3 regions of the Streptomyces sp. NBC_00887 genome follow, and region 3 is predicted to be linked to each of the others. Evidence: riboswitches for the same ligand, from Rfam matches in the RefSeq annotation. Region 3 holds a riboswitch; each other region holds the start of a gene.
The links. A riboswitch is a leader RNA that binds a small molecule or an ion and turns the genes downstream of it on or off. The one in region 3 is predicted to bind S-adenosylmethionine.
Positions count from the first base shown of each region.

Region 1: it holds a riboswitch for S-adenosylmethionine, as region 3 does, so the genes downstream of both, thrC (threonine synthase) here and OG844_RS15095 (hypothetical protein) in region 3, are expected to answer to the same signal.
Region 2: it holds a riboswitch for S-adenosylmethionine, as region 3 does, so the genes downstream of both, OG844_RS09850 (aminotransferase class V-fold PLP-dependent enzyme) here and OG844_RS15095 (hypothetical protein) in region 3, are expected to answer to the same signal.

Region 1 is NZ_CP108788.1:5,440,121-5,444,740, reverse strand. Features, by position in the region: gene OG844_RS24845 (trehalose-6-phosphate synthase) at 1-861, opposite strand, end outside; gene OG844_RS24840 (glucosyl-3-phosphoglycerate synthase) at 918-1,868, opposite strand; SAM riboswitch class I at 2,022-2,149, shown strand; gene thrC (threonine synthase) at 2,167-3,462, shown strand; gene OG844_RS24830 (MoaD/ThiS family protein) at 3,490-3,765, shown strand; gene OG844_RS24825 (cold-shock protein) at 4,246-4,452, shown strand.
Region 2 is NZ_CP108788.1:2,158,380-2,162,999, forward strand. Features, by position in the region: gene OG844_RS09845 (Lrp/AsnC family transcriptional regulator) at 1-96, shown strand, start outside; gene OG844_RS09850 (aminotransferase class V-fold PLP-dependent enzyme) at 176-1,552, opposite strand; SAM riboswitch class IV at 1,726-1,842, opposite strand; gene trpD (anthranilate phosphoribosyltransferase) at 1,927-2,991, opposite strand; gene OG844_RS09860 (cytochrome bc complex cytochrome b subunit) at 3,114-4,620, opposite strand, start outside.
Region 3 is NZ_CP108788.1:3,314,200-3,318,819, reverse strand. Features, by position in the region: gene OG844_RS15105 (cytochrome P450) at 1-1,127, shown strand, start outside; gene OG844_RS15100 (cytochrome P450) at 1,124-2,347, shown strand; SAM riboswitch class IV at 2,472-2,582, shown strand; gene OG844_RS15095 (hypothetical protein) at 2,632-3,042, shown strand; gene OG844_RS15090 (arabinan endo-1,5-alpha-L-arabinosidase) at 3,319-4,302, shown strand; gene OG844_RS15085 (family 43 glycosylhydrolase) at 4,284-4,620, shown strand, end outside.

The sequences.
Region 1 (4,620 bases), 2.1 Mb from region 3:
CAGGGCGCGGTAGGCGTGCAGCCCGCGGACGATGTTCTTGGAGAGCTCGGTGCGGTCCACCCGCACGATCGTCCGCCTGCCCGGGCCCACCTGCTCCCGAAGCGTCTCCATCCGCTCGTCCACGTCCGCCTCGTGGGAGCGGCGGCGCAGGAAGTCCGCGTCGGCGCCCAGCCCGTGCACCCCGATCCGGGTGCGGCCGGTGCCGCCCAGGACCTCCGTGCAGCAGCTGATGAACGCGTCCGCCCAGCGGCGGGTCAGGAACGCGGCCCGGTCGGCACCCAGGATGCCGCGCAGCAGCTGCTCGCCGATGTCGTCGGGCAGCAGCCGGAAGTAGTCGACGGGGGCCCACGGGGTGTGCGAGAAGTGGCCGATCCGCAGATCGGGGCGCAGCTCGCGGAGCATGCCGGGCACCAGCGACAGGTGGTAGTCCTGGACCAGGACCGCCGCGCCCACGCCCGCCTCCTCGGCGAGGGCCTCGGCGAAGGCGCGGTTGTACGCCTCGAACGACGCCCACTGCCGCCGGAACTCCGCGTCGAACACCGGCTCCAGCGGTGTCTGGTAGATCATGTGGTGGACGAACCAGAGCACCGAGTTGGCGATGCCGTTGTACGCGTCGTCGTGGACTCCGGCGTCGATGTCGAGCATGCGGACGCCGGGCTCCGACAGGCCTCGCCGGACCGCCTCGCGGTCGCCGTCGCCCAGGGCCGCGCACACCCACAGCTTGTCCTCGACGGCGCTCAGACCGGAGACGACGCCGCCCCCGCCGCGCTTCGAGTCGAGCGTGCCGTCCTCGCGCAGCGCGTAGGACACGGGGCCGCGGTTGGACGCGACGAGGACCTGGGCAGAGTGCTCGGAGACCATGTACCCGAACCTAGCCCGTTCGGGAAGCCGCCAAACGCGAAGCCCACCGCGAAACGTCACGCCGCGTGGCGGGACGCGTACTCCGTGATCTCCCGCATCGGCGGCCGCTCCTCGGTGTCCACCGCATGGGTGCGCGGTACGAAGCCGCTCTCGCCCCGCTCGAACTGGGTGAGTACGGGGCGCACCAGATGACCCCGGGAGAGCCGCAGCTGGGCGGTGCGGTAGATCGCCGCCGCCATGCGGCCGAGCGCCTGGCCGTCCTGGTGGCGGTGCTTGCGCACGCCGACGTCCACCTGCGCCAGCGCGTCCAGGCCCACCGTGTGCAGGGCGTCGACGAGCAGGCCCAGCTCCACTCCGTAACCGACGGGGAAGGGGAGCCGTTCGAGCAGGGAGCGGCGTACGGCGTACTCGCCGCCCAGCGGCTGGACGAAGCCGGCCAGTTGCGGCCAGTGCAGGTTGAGCAGCGGGCGTGCCACCAGTTCGGTGACCCGGCCGCCCTGGCCTGCGGCTTCTCCCAGTGGGCGGTCGTACATGGCCTTGACGAACTGGACCTCGGGGTCCGTCAGCAGGGGACCGACGATCCCGGAGACGAAGTCCGCGGAGAAGTCCTTGAGGTCGGCGTCGATGAAGCAGACGATCTCACCGCTGGTCACCAGCAGTGACCGCCACAGCACCTCGCCCTTGCCGGGTACGGCCGGTATCCGGGGGAGTATCGCGTCCCGGTGCACCACCCTGGCACCCGCCCGGCGGGCCACTTCGGCGGTGGCGTCGGTGGAACCGGAGTCGATCACCACCAGTTCGTCGACGAGCCGGACCTTCTCCATCAGCTCGCGCCGGATCTCCTCGACGATCGCTCCGACCGTCGCCTCCTCGTTCAGGGCGGGCAGGACGACGCTCACCCGGGCGCGGCGCGGATCCCTCGCGCGCGCGGCCGTGAGGCGGTCGAGCGGGCGGTCGTCGGCCGACCAGGAACGCCTGGTCAGCCAGCGTTCCACCTCTTCCAGCACGGTCGATACTCCCTGTATGTGATCCATCTCGCGGTTCGGACGACTATCTCAATCGTCCAGGGCTTCGGTTACAGTCTTGAACAACGCGGATGGCCCTCGCATGTCGGGGTCGGTCCGCGAATAAATGCCCGGATCGATGGTCCGGTGCCATAGCGCTCATCCAGAGGGACTGAGGGAACGGCCCGTTGAAGTCCCGGCAACCCCCCTGCCGACCGCGAGGTCACGGTGGGGAAGGTGCCAATTCCGTCTTGTGGCGAAATACGCCGCAAGGAAGATGAGGAGAAAGGGCTCCGCCATCATGTCTGTTCAGACAGTTGCAGCGAACACCGATTCTTCTGCCGTGGACCTTGGTTCCGCCGCAGCACTTTCCTGCCGCGAATGCGGCGAGCGTTTCGAGCTCGGTCCCATTTTCGCCTGTGCGTCCTGTTTCGGGCCGCTCGAAGTGGCGTACGACCTGCCGAGCGGCTCCCCGGAAGAGCTCAAGAAGCGCATTGCCGAAGGCCCCGACAACATCTGGCGCTATGCGCCGCTGCTGCCCGTTCCGGCCGATGTCGCGAGCAAGCCCAACATCAACCCCGGCTTCACGAAGCTGGTCAAGGCCGACAACCTCGCCCGTGAGCTGGGCGTCACCGGCGGTCTGTACGTCAAGGACGACTCCGGCAACCCGACGCACTCCTTCAAGGACCGTGTCGTCGCGATCGCCGTCGAGGCCGCCCGCGCCTTCGGATTCACCACTCTGTCCTGCTCCTCCACCGGCAACCTCGCCGGTGCGGTGGGCGCCGCGGCGGCCCGTGCCGGCTTCCGCTCGTGCGTGTTCATCCCGCACGACCTGGAGCAGGGCAAGGTCGTCATGGCCGCGGTGTACGGCGGCGAACTGGTCGGCATCGAGGGCAACTACGACGACGTCAACCGCTTCTGCTCGGAGCTCATCGGCGACCCGCTCGGTGAGGGCTGGGGCTTCGTCAACGTCAACCTCCGCCCGTACTACGGCGAGGGCTCCAAGACCCTGGCGTACGAGATCTGCGAGCAGCTCGGCTGGCAGCTGCCCGACCAGATCGTCATCCCGATCGCGTCCGGGTCGCAGCTCACGAAGATCGACAAGGGCCTGCAGGAGCTGATCAAGCTCGGCCTGGTCGAGGACAGGCCGTACAAGATCTTCGGCGCCCAGGCCGAGGGCTGCTCCCCGGTCTCCACCGCCTTCAAGGCCGGACACGACGTCGTACGGCCGCAGAAGCCGAACACGATCGCCAAGTCCCTCGCGATCGGCAACCCGGCGGACGGCCCGTACGTCCTGGACATCGCCCGGCGCACCGGCGGTGCCGTCGAGGACGTCGACGACGAGCAGGTCGTCGACGCGATCAAGCTGCTGGCCCGCACCGAGGGCATCTTCGCGGAGACCGCGGGCGGTGTGACGGTCGGTGTGACGAAGAAGCTGATCGACGCCGGTCTGCTGGACCCGACGCTGACCACCGTCATCCTGAACACCGGTGACGGCCTGAAGACGCTGGACGCCGTCGCCCCGACGACCGGCCTGTCGGCCACGATCCGGCCGAGCCTGGACGCGTTCCGCGACGCGGGCCTCGCCGCCAGCTGACCACCCGAGACCGAAGGAAGGCACCCCATGAGCGTCAAGGTCCGCATCCCCACCATCCTCCGCACCTACACGGGCGGTCAGGCCGAGGTCCCGGCCGAGGGCACGATCCTCTCCGAGGTCATCGAGTCCCTGGAGAAGAACCACCCGGGCATCGCCGCCCGCGTCCTGGACGACCAGGGCAAGCTGCGCCGCTTCGTGAACGTGTACGTCAACGACGACGACGTGCGCTTCGAGGGCGGCCTGCAGACGGCGACCCCGGACGGCGCCGGTATCTCGATCATCCCGGCCGTCGCCGGAGGCTGACCCGTCGAGCACCGTGCCGGGGGCCGACCCGCCGAGCACGGTTGCCGGAGGCCGAGCCTCCTGTACGACTTCACAGCGTGAACACCGTTGCCCCCTCCGCAAGAGAAGCGGAGGGGGCAATTCTGCATGGTTGAGCGCGGTACAGTTGGGGAAGCCCCCTCCGCTGCCTGTGCCGCCCGCATATGAGAATGCGCCCGGTCGCGATGAGAAGCAGCCAAAGTACGTGAACCCCTTGCGCCATAAGTGGCCTTTGTCAGGCCCGACTTGCCCTGGAATCTCATGAGTTCGACCTATCCGGGCGTTCACCTGTGCCCAGAATTCTCGTCCGATTGCCCTGTTGCAGAGGGCAGTTGGGCAGATACATTCGGCCGCGGTCGACGCGTTCCGGCGCACGCCACCCTCTCCTGTCGGAGGGTGAGTTCTGACCCAGGGCCCGCGAAGTGCGGTCCTGTGCAAGGGCCAGTAATAGGGGAGTTAGGCATGGCTCAGGGCACCGTCAAGTGGTTCAACGCGGAGAAGGGGTACGGCTTCATCGCGGTCGACGGTGGTGCGGATGTTTTCGTCCACTACAGCGCGATCCAGATGGACGGGTACCGCACCCTCGAAGAGGGTCAGCGAGTTGAATTCGAAATCTCGCAGGGCCAGAAGGGGCCGCAGGCGGACATGGTCAAGCTCGCCGTCGGCTGAGCTCGGCGCGGTCGGCCAACGACACTACTCACACACGCAGGGCCCGTACCCGGAAGAGGGTACGGGCCCTGCGTGCGTACCGCGCGCCCCCCGGCGGTTGTCCACATCTGGAGGGGGACGCTTGCACTCGCAGGGGTCGAGTGCTAATCATTGGCGTTAGCACTCTCC
Region 2 (4,620 bases), 1.2 Mb from region 3:
ATCCCCGGTGTCGAGGGCACCGACACGCACGTGGCGTTCCGCACGTACTCGCAGCACGACCTCGAGGCGGCCTTCGCCATCGGGCTCGACGCGTAGGACGACCGGACGGCGTACGGCTTCGGCCGGGGACGGGACAATGGCCTCCCGTCCCCGGCCGAAGCCGTACGCGGCCGGGTCAGACCTGCGCAGCACCCCTGTCGGGGACGCAGCGCCCGTCCTCGGTGCGGTAGGTCCACCGGGCACCCGCGCCCACCAGCTCGCGGACCGCGCCCAGGAACCGCTCGATGTGCTCGTCCGGCGTACCGGCCCCGAAGCTCACCCGGATGGCGTTGAGGGACCGCTCGCCCGGCTCGGCGTCCGGGGCGCCGCACTCGCCCGGGTCCTGCGGCTCACTGCCCAGCAGGGTCCGTACGAGCGGGTGGGCGCAGAACAGGCCGTCGCGGACCCCGATGCCGTACTCCGCGGAGAGCGCCGCGGCGAAGTGCGAGCTGTTCCAGCCCTCGACCACGAAGGAGATGACGCCGACCCTCGGGGCGTCGTCGCCGAACAGGGAGAGCACCTTGACCGCGGGGACCTCGGCCAGGCCTTCACGGACCCGGGTGACGAGCTGCTGCTCGCGGGCGACGAGCTGCTCGAACCCGGCCTCGGTCAGGGCCTTGCAGGCGGCGGCGATGGAGTAGACGCCGATCACGTTGGGCGATCCGGCCTCGTGCCGGGCAGCCGTGGTGTGCCACTCCACGTCGACGCCACCGTCGGCGCGCCGGGCAACCTTCCGGGAGGCGCCGCCGCCCGCGAGATACGGCTCCGCGTCCCGCAGCCAGTCGGCCCGGCCGGCGAGGACGCCCGAGCCGAACGGCGCGTACAGCTTGTGCCCGGAGAAGGCGAGCCAGTCGACGTCCAGTTCCGCGATGTCCACCGGGTGATGGGGTGCCAGCTGCGCGGCGTCGAGGACGATCCGGGCACCGTGCGCGTGGGCGGCGGCGGCCAGTTCCTTCACCGGCCACAGCTCTCCGGTGACGTTCGACGCGCCCGTCACACAGACCAGTGCGGGGCCGTAGGGGTCGCGGTCGGCCAGCGCACGCTCCAGCGTCACGACTGCCTCGGCAGGGGTCCTGGGGGCGTCGAGGAAGGTCACCCGGGCGTCGCGCCAGGGAAGCAGCGAGGCATGGTGCTCGGTCTCGAACACGAACACCTGGCAGTCCGCGGGAAGTGCTGCGGCAAGCAGGTTGAGGGAGTCCGTCGTCGAGCGGGTGAAGACCACCTGGTCCTCGGCACGGCAGCCGAGGAACTCCGCGACGGTGACGCGGCTGCTCTCGAAGAGGTCCGTGGAGAGCTGCGAGAGGTAGCCGGCGCCGCGGTGCACGCTGCCGTAGTACGGGGCGTAGGCGGCCACGTCGTCCCACACGCGCTGCAGGGCCGGGGCGCTCGCCGCGTAGTCGAGGGCGGCATAGGTGACTTCGCCGCCCGTAACCAGCGGAACGGTGACATCGGCTCCCAGAACCGGCAGCGGGGCACAAATGGACTGATCGGCGGCAGCGGTGGAGACAGACATGGCGAACTCCCGTAACAGGCAGGCGAAATCCCGGCGCCGGCAGATACGCGGCAGCGCAGGGGAAGGAGAAAAGGGTGCGCGGAAGAGGGCGTTGGGCCCTATCGCATTCGCTTGCTCACAAGAGGCTCCCTGGGGACCAGGACCCCGGGGGATGGCATTCACAGATGCCTAGGGGCCCGCGCTTGCCACAGACCTCGCTGCCTGCGGCCTGGTCTTCACCCGGGGCACCCCGCCACGGACGGAGGGTTGCCGGACAGCGAGCCGGGGCTTATTCGCTGTCACTCATGACCTGCGCAGCATCTTGCCATACGTGACCACATGCGCAAGGGCGCAGTCCGCGATCCGGACTGCGCCCCGCCCCACACGTCCTTGCTTCATGCGTTGCTGGCGGCCACCCAGCGCTCCAGCGCCCGCTTGGCGGCACCCGAGTCGATCGATTCCGCGGCCCTCGCGATCCCCGCCGCGATCTGCTCGTCGAGCGTGCCCTCGCCCGGGTCGAGCGCCACCAGCGCGGCAGCGGAGTTGAGGAGCACCGCGTCGCGTACGGGACCTGCCTCCCCGTCCAGCATCCGCCGGGCGACGTCCGCGTTGAAGGAGGCGTCGGCACCGCGCAGCGCCGAGACCGGCACCAGGTCCAGGCCGACGTCCCGCGGGTCGAACGCCTCCTCGCGCACGGCACCGTCCCGGACGATCCAGACCCGGGAGGTCGCCGTGGTGGTCAGCTCGTCGAGGCCGTCGTCGCCCCGGAAGACCAGCGCCGAACTACCCCGGTCGGCGAGCACACCCGCGACGATCGGCGCCATCCTGAGGTCGGCGACGCCGACGGCCTGGGAGCGCACCCGGGCCGGATTGGTGAGCGGGCCCAGGATGTTGAAGGTGGTCGGCGTGCCGAGCTCCTTGCGGGCCCTCGCCGCGTGCCGCAGGGCCGGGTGGAACTTCACCGCGAAGCAGAAGGTGATGCCCGCTTCCTCGGCGACCCGGACGACGCCCTGCGGGGTCAGCTCGAGGTTGACGCCGAGCTTCTCGAGCACGTCGGAGGCCCCGCTCGACGAGGAGGAGGCGCGGTTGCCGTGCTTGACGACCTTGGCGCCGGTCCCGGCGACGACGATCGCCGACATGGTGGAGATGTTGACCGTCTTGGCCAGGTCGCCGCCGGTGCCCACGATGTCGACCGTGCGGCCGGGCACCTGGATGGTGTGGGCGTGCTCGTACATGGTGCGTACGAGTCCGGTGACCTCGTCGACGGTCTCGCCCTTGGCACGCAGTGCGATCACGAAGCCGGCGATCTGCACGTCGGTGGCCTCGCCGCTCATGATGCGGTCCATGGCCCACGCGGTGTCCTCGGCCGTCAGGCTCTCGCCGCGCAGGAGGGGCATCAGCACGCCGGGCCACGAACGGTCCGCCACGCTGTCGCCGCCGTCCGGGGTCACAACGTTCATGGTCCGCTCCTGGGGTCCACAGCCGATAGAAGGATCCCCCCACCCTATCCAGCCCCGGGGACAGCGAAGAGCCCCGTCCATCGAATGGACGGGGCTCCCGCTGTGGCGATCAGCTCAGGTGATCAGTGGTGGCCGTGGCCGCTGGTGATCTCCTTGTACTCCTCGGCGGAGGGCTTGGCGATCTGGCTCTGCTCGCCGTAGTAGCTCTTGCTGAGCTTGGCCCGCAGCTTCTGCAGCGCCGAAGGCTTGCGCTCGACACCGTTCTCGTCGACCGTCGGGCCGATCTCGACCGGCTTGTACTGCTCGTGCGCGGTGAGCGTGTGCAGCTGGCCCTGACTGAGCGGCTCGTGGATCTCGACGAACTCACCGTGCGGCAGGCGCTTGATGGTGCCGGACTCGCGTCCGTGCAGCACCTTGTCCCTGTCGCGGCGCTGGAGGCCGAGGCAGATCCGCTTCGTCACGATGAACGCGATGACCGGGCCGACGAAGATGAAGATCCGGACGAACCACGAGATGGCGTTCAGCGACAGGTGGAAGTGCGTGGCCCACAGGTCGTTTCCACCACCGATGAAGACGATGACGTACTCGGTGATCCATGCGACACCGAAGGCCGTACGGGTCGGGGCGTTGCGCGGGCGGTCCAGGATGTGGTGCTCGCGCTTGTCCCCGGTGACCCAGGACTCGATGAAGGGGTAGACCGCGATCGCCGCGAGCACGAGGCCGAAGGCCATCAGCGGGATGAACACACCCAGGACGAGCGTGTGACCCCACAGGTTGATCTCCCAGCCCGGCATCACTCGGATCAGACCCTCGGCGAAGCCCATGTACCAGTCGGGCTGGGCGCCGGTGGACACCTGGTCCGGGCGGTACGGGCCGAGGACCCAGATCGGGTTGATCGAGGCGATGCCCGCGATGACGGTGATGACACCGAAGACCAGGAAGAAGAACCCTCCGGCCTTCGCCATGTACACCGGCAGCAGCGGCATGCCGACGACGTTCTTGTTCGTCTTGCCGGGACCCGCGAACTGCGTGTGCTTGTGGTAGAAGACCAGGATCAGGTGGGCGACGACCAGGCCGAGCATGATGCCCGGCAGCAGCAGGATGTGGATCGAGTAGAACCGGGCCACGAAGTCGCCGCCGGGGAACTCTCCGCCGAACAGGAACATCGAGAGGTACGTACCGACGATCGGCGTCGCCAGGATGGCGCCCTGGGTGAAGCGGACACCCGTACCGGAGAGCAGGTCGTCCGGGAGCGAGTAGCCGGTGAACCCGGTGAACATGCCCAGGACGAACAGCAGGAAGCCGAACATCCAGTTGATCTCACGGGGCTTGCGGAACGCACCCGTGAAGAAGACGCGCATCATGTGCACGAACATGCCGGCCAGGAAGATCAGCGCGGCCCAGTGGTGGATCTGCCGTACGAGCAGACCACCGCGGACGTCGAAGCTGATGTCCAGCGTCGAGGCGTAGGCCTCGGACATGCGGATGCCCTGCATCGGCTCGTACGAGCCGTGGTACACGACCTCGTTCATGCTCGGGTGGAAGAACAGCGTCAGGTACACACCCGTGAGGATGATGATGATGAAGCTGTAGAGGCAGATCTCACCGAGCATGAAGGACCAGTGGTCC
Region 3 (4,620 bases):
TCCCCGGCGGCTTCCCGGCCTGGCTGGTCGTCGGATACCGGGAGCTCCACCAGGTCACCAGCGACGGCGAGTTGTTCCCGAGGGATGTCGGGCTGTGGAACCAGTGGGAGCACATTCCCGAGGACTGGCCACTGCTCCCCATGGTCGGCCGTCCGATGCCGTCCATCTACTTCACCGCGGGGGCCGAACACCGGCGGCATGCCGAGATGGTGGTGCCCGCGCTCGAAAGCGCCGATCCGTTCGAGATCCGGGGGCACTGCGAGCAGCTCGCTGACCGGCTCATCGACGACATCTGCAGCCGGGGCACGGCCGACCTCGTCGCCGAGTTCGCCGAACCGCTTCCCCTGCTCGTCCTCGCCCGGCTCGTCGGCTTCCCCGACGCCGAAGGAGCGGACATCGCCCGGGTCCTGAAGGACCTGGCCGACGGGGGGCCCGGCGCGCAGGAGGCGTACGGGCGGTTCGCCGAGCACATGCAGCGGCTCGTGGCGGTCAAGCGGGCCGCGCCCGGGGACGACGTCACCTCCCGGATGCTCGCGAACCCGGAGCCGTTCACCGATCAGGAGTACGCGCTCGACCTCATGGCCATCACCGCCGCCGGCCATCTGACCACGGCCGACTGGATCAGCAACTCCCTGCGGCTGATGCTCACCGAGGACCAGTTCGCCGACTCGCTCGCCGGTGGCCGGCGCAGCGTCGGCGACGCCATGAACGAGGTCCTCTGGGAAGAGAGCCCGACCCAGATCCTCGCCGGCCGCTGGGCGGTCCGCGACACCCAGCTCGGCGGACGGACGATCCGTGCCGGGGACATGCTGCTGCTCGGTCTGGGGGCGGCCAACACCGACCCCCTCGTACGCCAGGACCTGGGGTCCGACGGTGCCACGAGGCACGGCAGCAACAGCGCGCACCTGGCCTTCAGCCATGGTGAGTACCGCTGCCCCTTCCCCGCGCAGGAGATTGCCGAGATCATCGCCCGTACCGGGATCGAGGTCCTCCTCGACCGGCTGCCCGATCTCGAACTCGCCGTCGCCGAGAAGGACCTCGTCCGGCGGCCGTCCGCCTTCCTGCGCGGGATGAACGCGCTCCCCGTCCGCTTCGCTCCCGTACGTACGACAGGAGATCTGCTGTGAACTGCCCTCACGCGACCGTGGTCATCGACCCCATGGTCCAGAACCTCGACGGTGAGACCGAGCAGTTGCGCCAGGCGGGCCCGCTCGCGCGCATCGAGCTGTTGGGGGTCCCCGCGTGGACCGTCACGCGGCACGCCGAAGCACGTCAACTGCTCGTCGAACCGCGGCTGGTGAAGGACCTGGACGCCTGGGGGCTGTGGAGGAGCGGTGAGGTCACCCACGCGTGGCCCCTGATCGGAATGATCGACGCCGGTCGCTCCATGTTCACGGTCGACGGCGGCGAGCACCGGAGGCTGCGGACGAAGACCTCCCAGGCGCTCACCCCGCGTCGGCTCGAGGCGGTCCGCCCCGCCATCGAGAAGTTCACCGAAGAGCTCCTCGACGCCCTCGCCGAGCAGGGCAAGGACGGGGTCGTCGATCTCAAGGCCGTCTTCGCCCAGCCGCTGCCGATGCGGGTCGTCGGGCTGCTGATGGGGGTGGACGAGGACCAGTTCCCGATGCTGACGAAGCAGTACAAGGCCTTCTTCTCCATGCTCACCCCGCAGGAGGAGCGCCTGGCGCTGCTGCGTGAACTGGACGTCTTCTACACGGACCTCGTACGCGAGAAGACAGCGCGGGCCACCGACGACCTCACCAGCGCCCTGATCCTGGCCGACGAGGGAGGCGAGCCCCTCACCGAGGAGGAGGTCGTCGGCAACCTCAAGGCCATGGTGGCCGCCGGGCACGAGACCACGATCGGGCTCATCCTCAACGCCGTACGCGCACTGCTCGCCCACCCCGACCAGCTGCGGATGGTGCTGGACGGGGAGATTTCGTGGGAGACGGTCGTCGAGGAGACGCTGCGCTGGGACACGCCCACCACGCACCTGCTGATGCGTTTCGCCACCGAGGACATCCAGGTCGGCGACCAGGTGATCGCCGAGGGAGAGGGCGTCGTCATCTCCTACCGGGTCATCGGACGCGATGCCGAACAGCACGGCGACGACGCCGACTCCTTCGACATCACCCGTCCGACACCGATCCGGCACATGACCTTCGGCCACGGCCCCCACATCTGCCCCGGTGCCGCGCTGTCACGGGTGGAGGCCGGCATCGCACTCCCCGCCCTCTTCGCGCGCTTCCCCGCGCTCAGGCTCGCGATACCGGACGACGAGATCCGCAAGCTGCCGGTGATGACGCAGAACGACATGGAGGCCTTCCCCGTCCTGCTGCACGGCTGAGGCGGGTCGGACCAGGAGAACCTGCGCGAGGGCGTGGACGCGTACGGGCGGGAGGCATCGCGCCCGTACGCGGGGGTGGTGTGCGAACCCCGACGCCCTCACGGCTCCTGTTACGCTTTTGACGGGTCATGAGTTCCAGTGGAAAGCCCCGGCTCGCTGGACGGCACCCCGCTCCGCTGCGGGTGCTCCGGGTGACGACCCGCTCCGCGCGGCACCGTGCGGGGAACAGCGGACCACCGGGGACAGGCCCCCGGGGTCCAGGACCCCGGAAGGCGACAACGGCCATGCTCCCTCACCTCATTCACCACGACGCCTGCGTGCGCTACGCGCCCGGCCACCACGTGCACTGGATCCACGCCAAGAAGTGCGTACAGGAACCCGGCCAGGCCGTGGAACTCCTGCTGACCGCGGGCGATGTCCGCGACGACGGATGGCTGGTTCTGCGCGCGGCCTTCGAACACCCCGGCGGCCTGCCCGAGGTGTGGACGCACGCTCCCGCCGATCTGCGGGAGTTGCTCACGGGCCACCGCGGGCGCGTGTACTGGCTGCCGCGCTGGCACGCGCTGCGCTTCGTCGGCCTCGGCGGTGAGGCGACCGGCCTCGTGAACGTGGGAACCGAGGGCGGTCCGCTGTGCGCGACGAGCGCACCCGATCCGCAGCACACGGGTCGCGGGGACCTCACCTACGGGCTGTAGCCAACCAGCTCCAGGAACAGGTGCGTTCGGCCGGTACCGCCCGATCCGGGCGGGCCGGTCCGTTCGTGATACCGGACAGAGTCCGGGTTTTCGTCGAATGCGCGCTCAATCCGTTGACGCAAGGTGCGTTCGATTCTACGGTCCCGTCCTGGCCGCCCGTCCGAAGTTACGAGCGTCGTTCGGCACGTCGAACAGATCAATGTCATGCGCATGGCAACCTCCTGGCCCTCGGTGACGACTGCCGGGTACCCCGACACGACCGAAGAAGGTCTCCTGATGAGCCGCATCCCGACAAGAATTCCGCGAAGGGCCCTCGCCGCCCTGCCCGCCGCACTCCTGCTGGCGCTCGTGCCGACGAGCGCGTCCGCGTACCCCAACCCCGGTGTCGTCAAGGGCGACATCGTCGTCCACGACCCCACCATGATCCGGAGCACGTCCGGCCAGTACCTGCTCTACTCCACCGGAGAGGGCCTCCAGCTCCGCACCTCCACCGACCGCACCGCCTTCGGCCGGTCGGGCAACGCCTTCACGACGAAGCCGAGCTGGTGGAAGAACTACTCCTCCGCGTCGGACCCGTGGGCCCCGGACATCTCCTACCGCGGCGGCAAGTACCTGATGTACTACGCCGTTTCGTCCTTCGGGTCGAACACGTCGGCCATCGGCCTCGCGGCCTCCACGACCGGCCAGGCGGGCAGCTGGAGCGACTACGGGATCGTCTACACCTCGAACTCGTCGAGCGACTACAACGCCATCGACCCCAACCTCTTCGTGGACGACGACGGCAAGTGGTGGCTGTCCTTCGGCTCCTGGTGGACCGGGATCAAGATGATCCGCGTCGACCCGTCGACCGGCAAGCAGTACGCCGGAGACACCGCACGCCGCTCGCTCGCCTCCCGCCCCACCGGTACCAAGGCGGTCGAGGCGCCCTCCATCGTGAAGCGCAACGGCTACTACTACCTCTTCGCCTCGTACGACACCTGCTGCGCGGGGACCAGCTCCACCTACAAGATCAAGGTGGGCCGGGCGACGAGCGTCACCGGGCCCTACTACGACCGCAACGGCGTGAACATGCGCAGCAACGGCGGCACCCCGGTCATGGAGTCCCACGGCCGGTACATCGGCCCCGGCGGCCAGTCGATCCTCGCCGACTCCGACGGTGACCTGCTCGTCTACCACTACTACGACGGCCAGGACAACGGCACCCCGAAGCTCGGCGTCAACCTACTGAACTGGAGCAGCGGATGGCCCGTCGCCTACTGACCCTGCTGAGCGCCCTCCTGCTGGCCCTCGCGCTGGGGCAGCCGGCCTCCACGCAGGCGGCACCGTCCGAGACCTCCTCCGTGCAGGCCGCCGAGGGGCGTCCGTACACCAATCCCGTCAAGGCGCAGAAGGGAGCCGACCCCTGGATCTCGTACCACGACGGCAACTACTACCTGGTGGCGACGAGTTGGACCGACGTCATCACCATGCGCAAGTCGCCGACCCTCGCCGGGCTCGCGACCGCGCCGAGCGTGCAGGTCTGGCAGGGCGACGCCGCCTCGCGCTGCTGCAACATCTGGGCACCCGAACTGCACTACT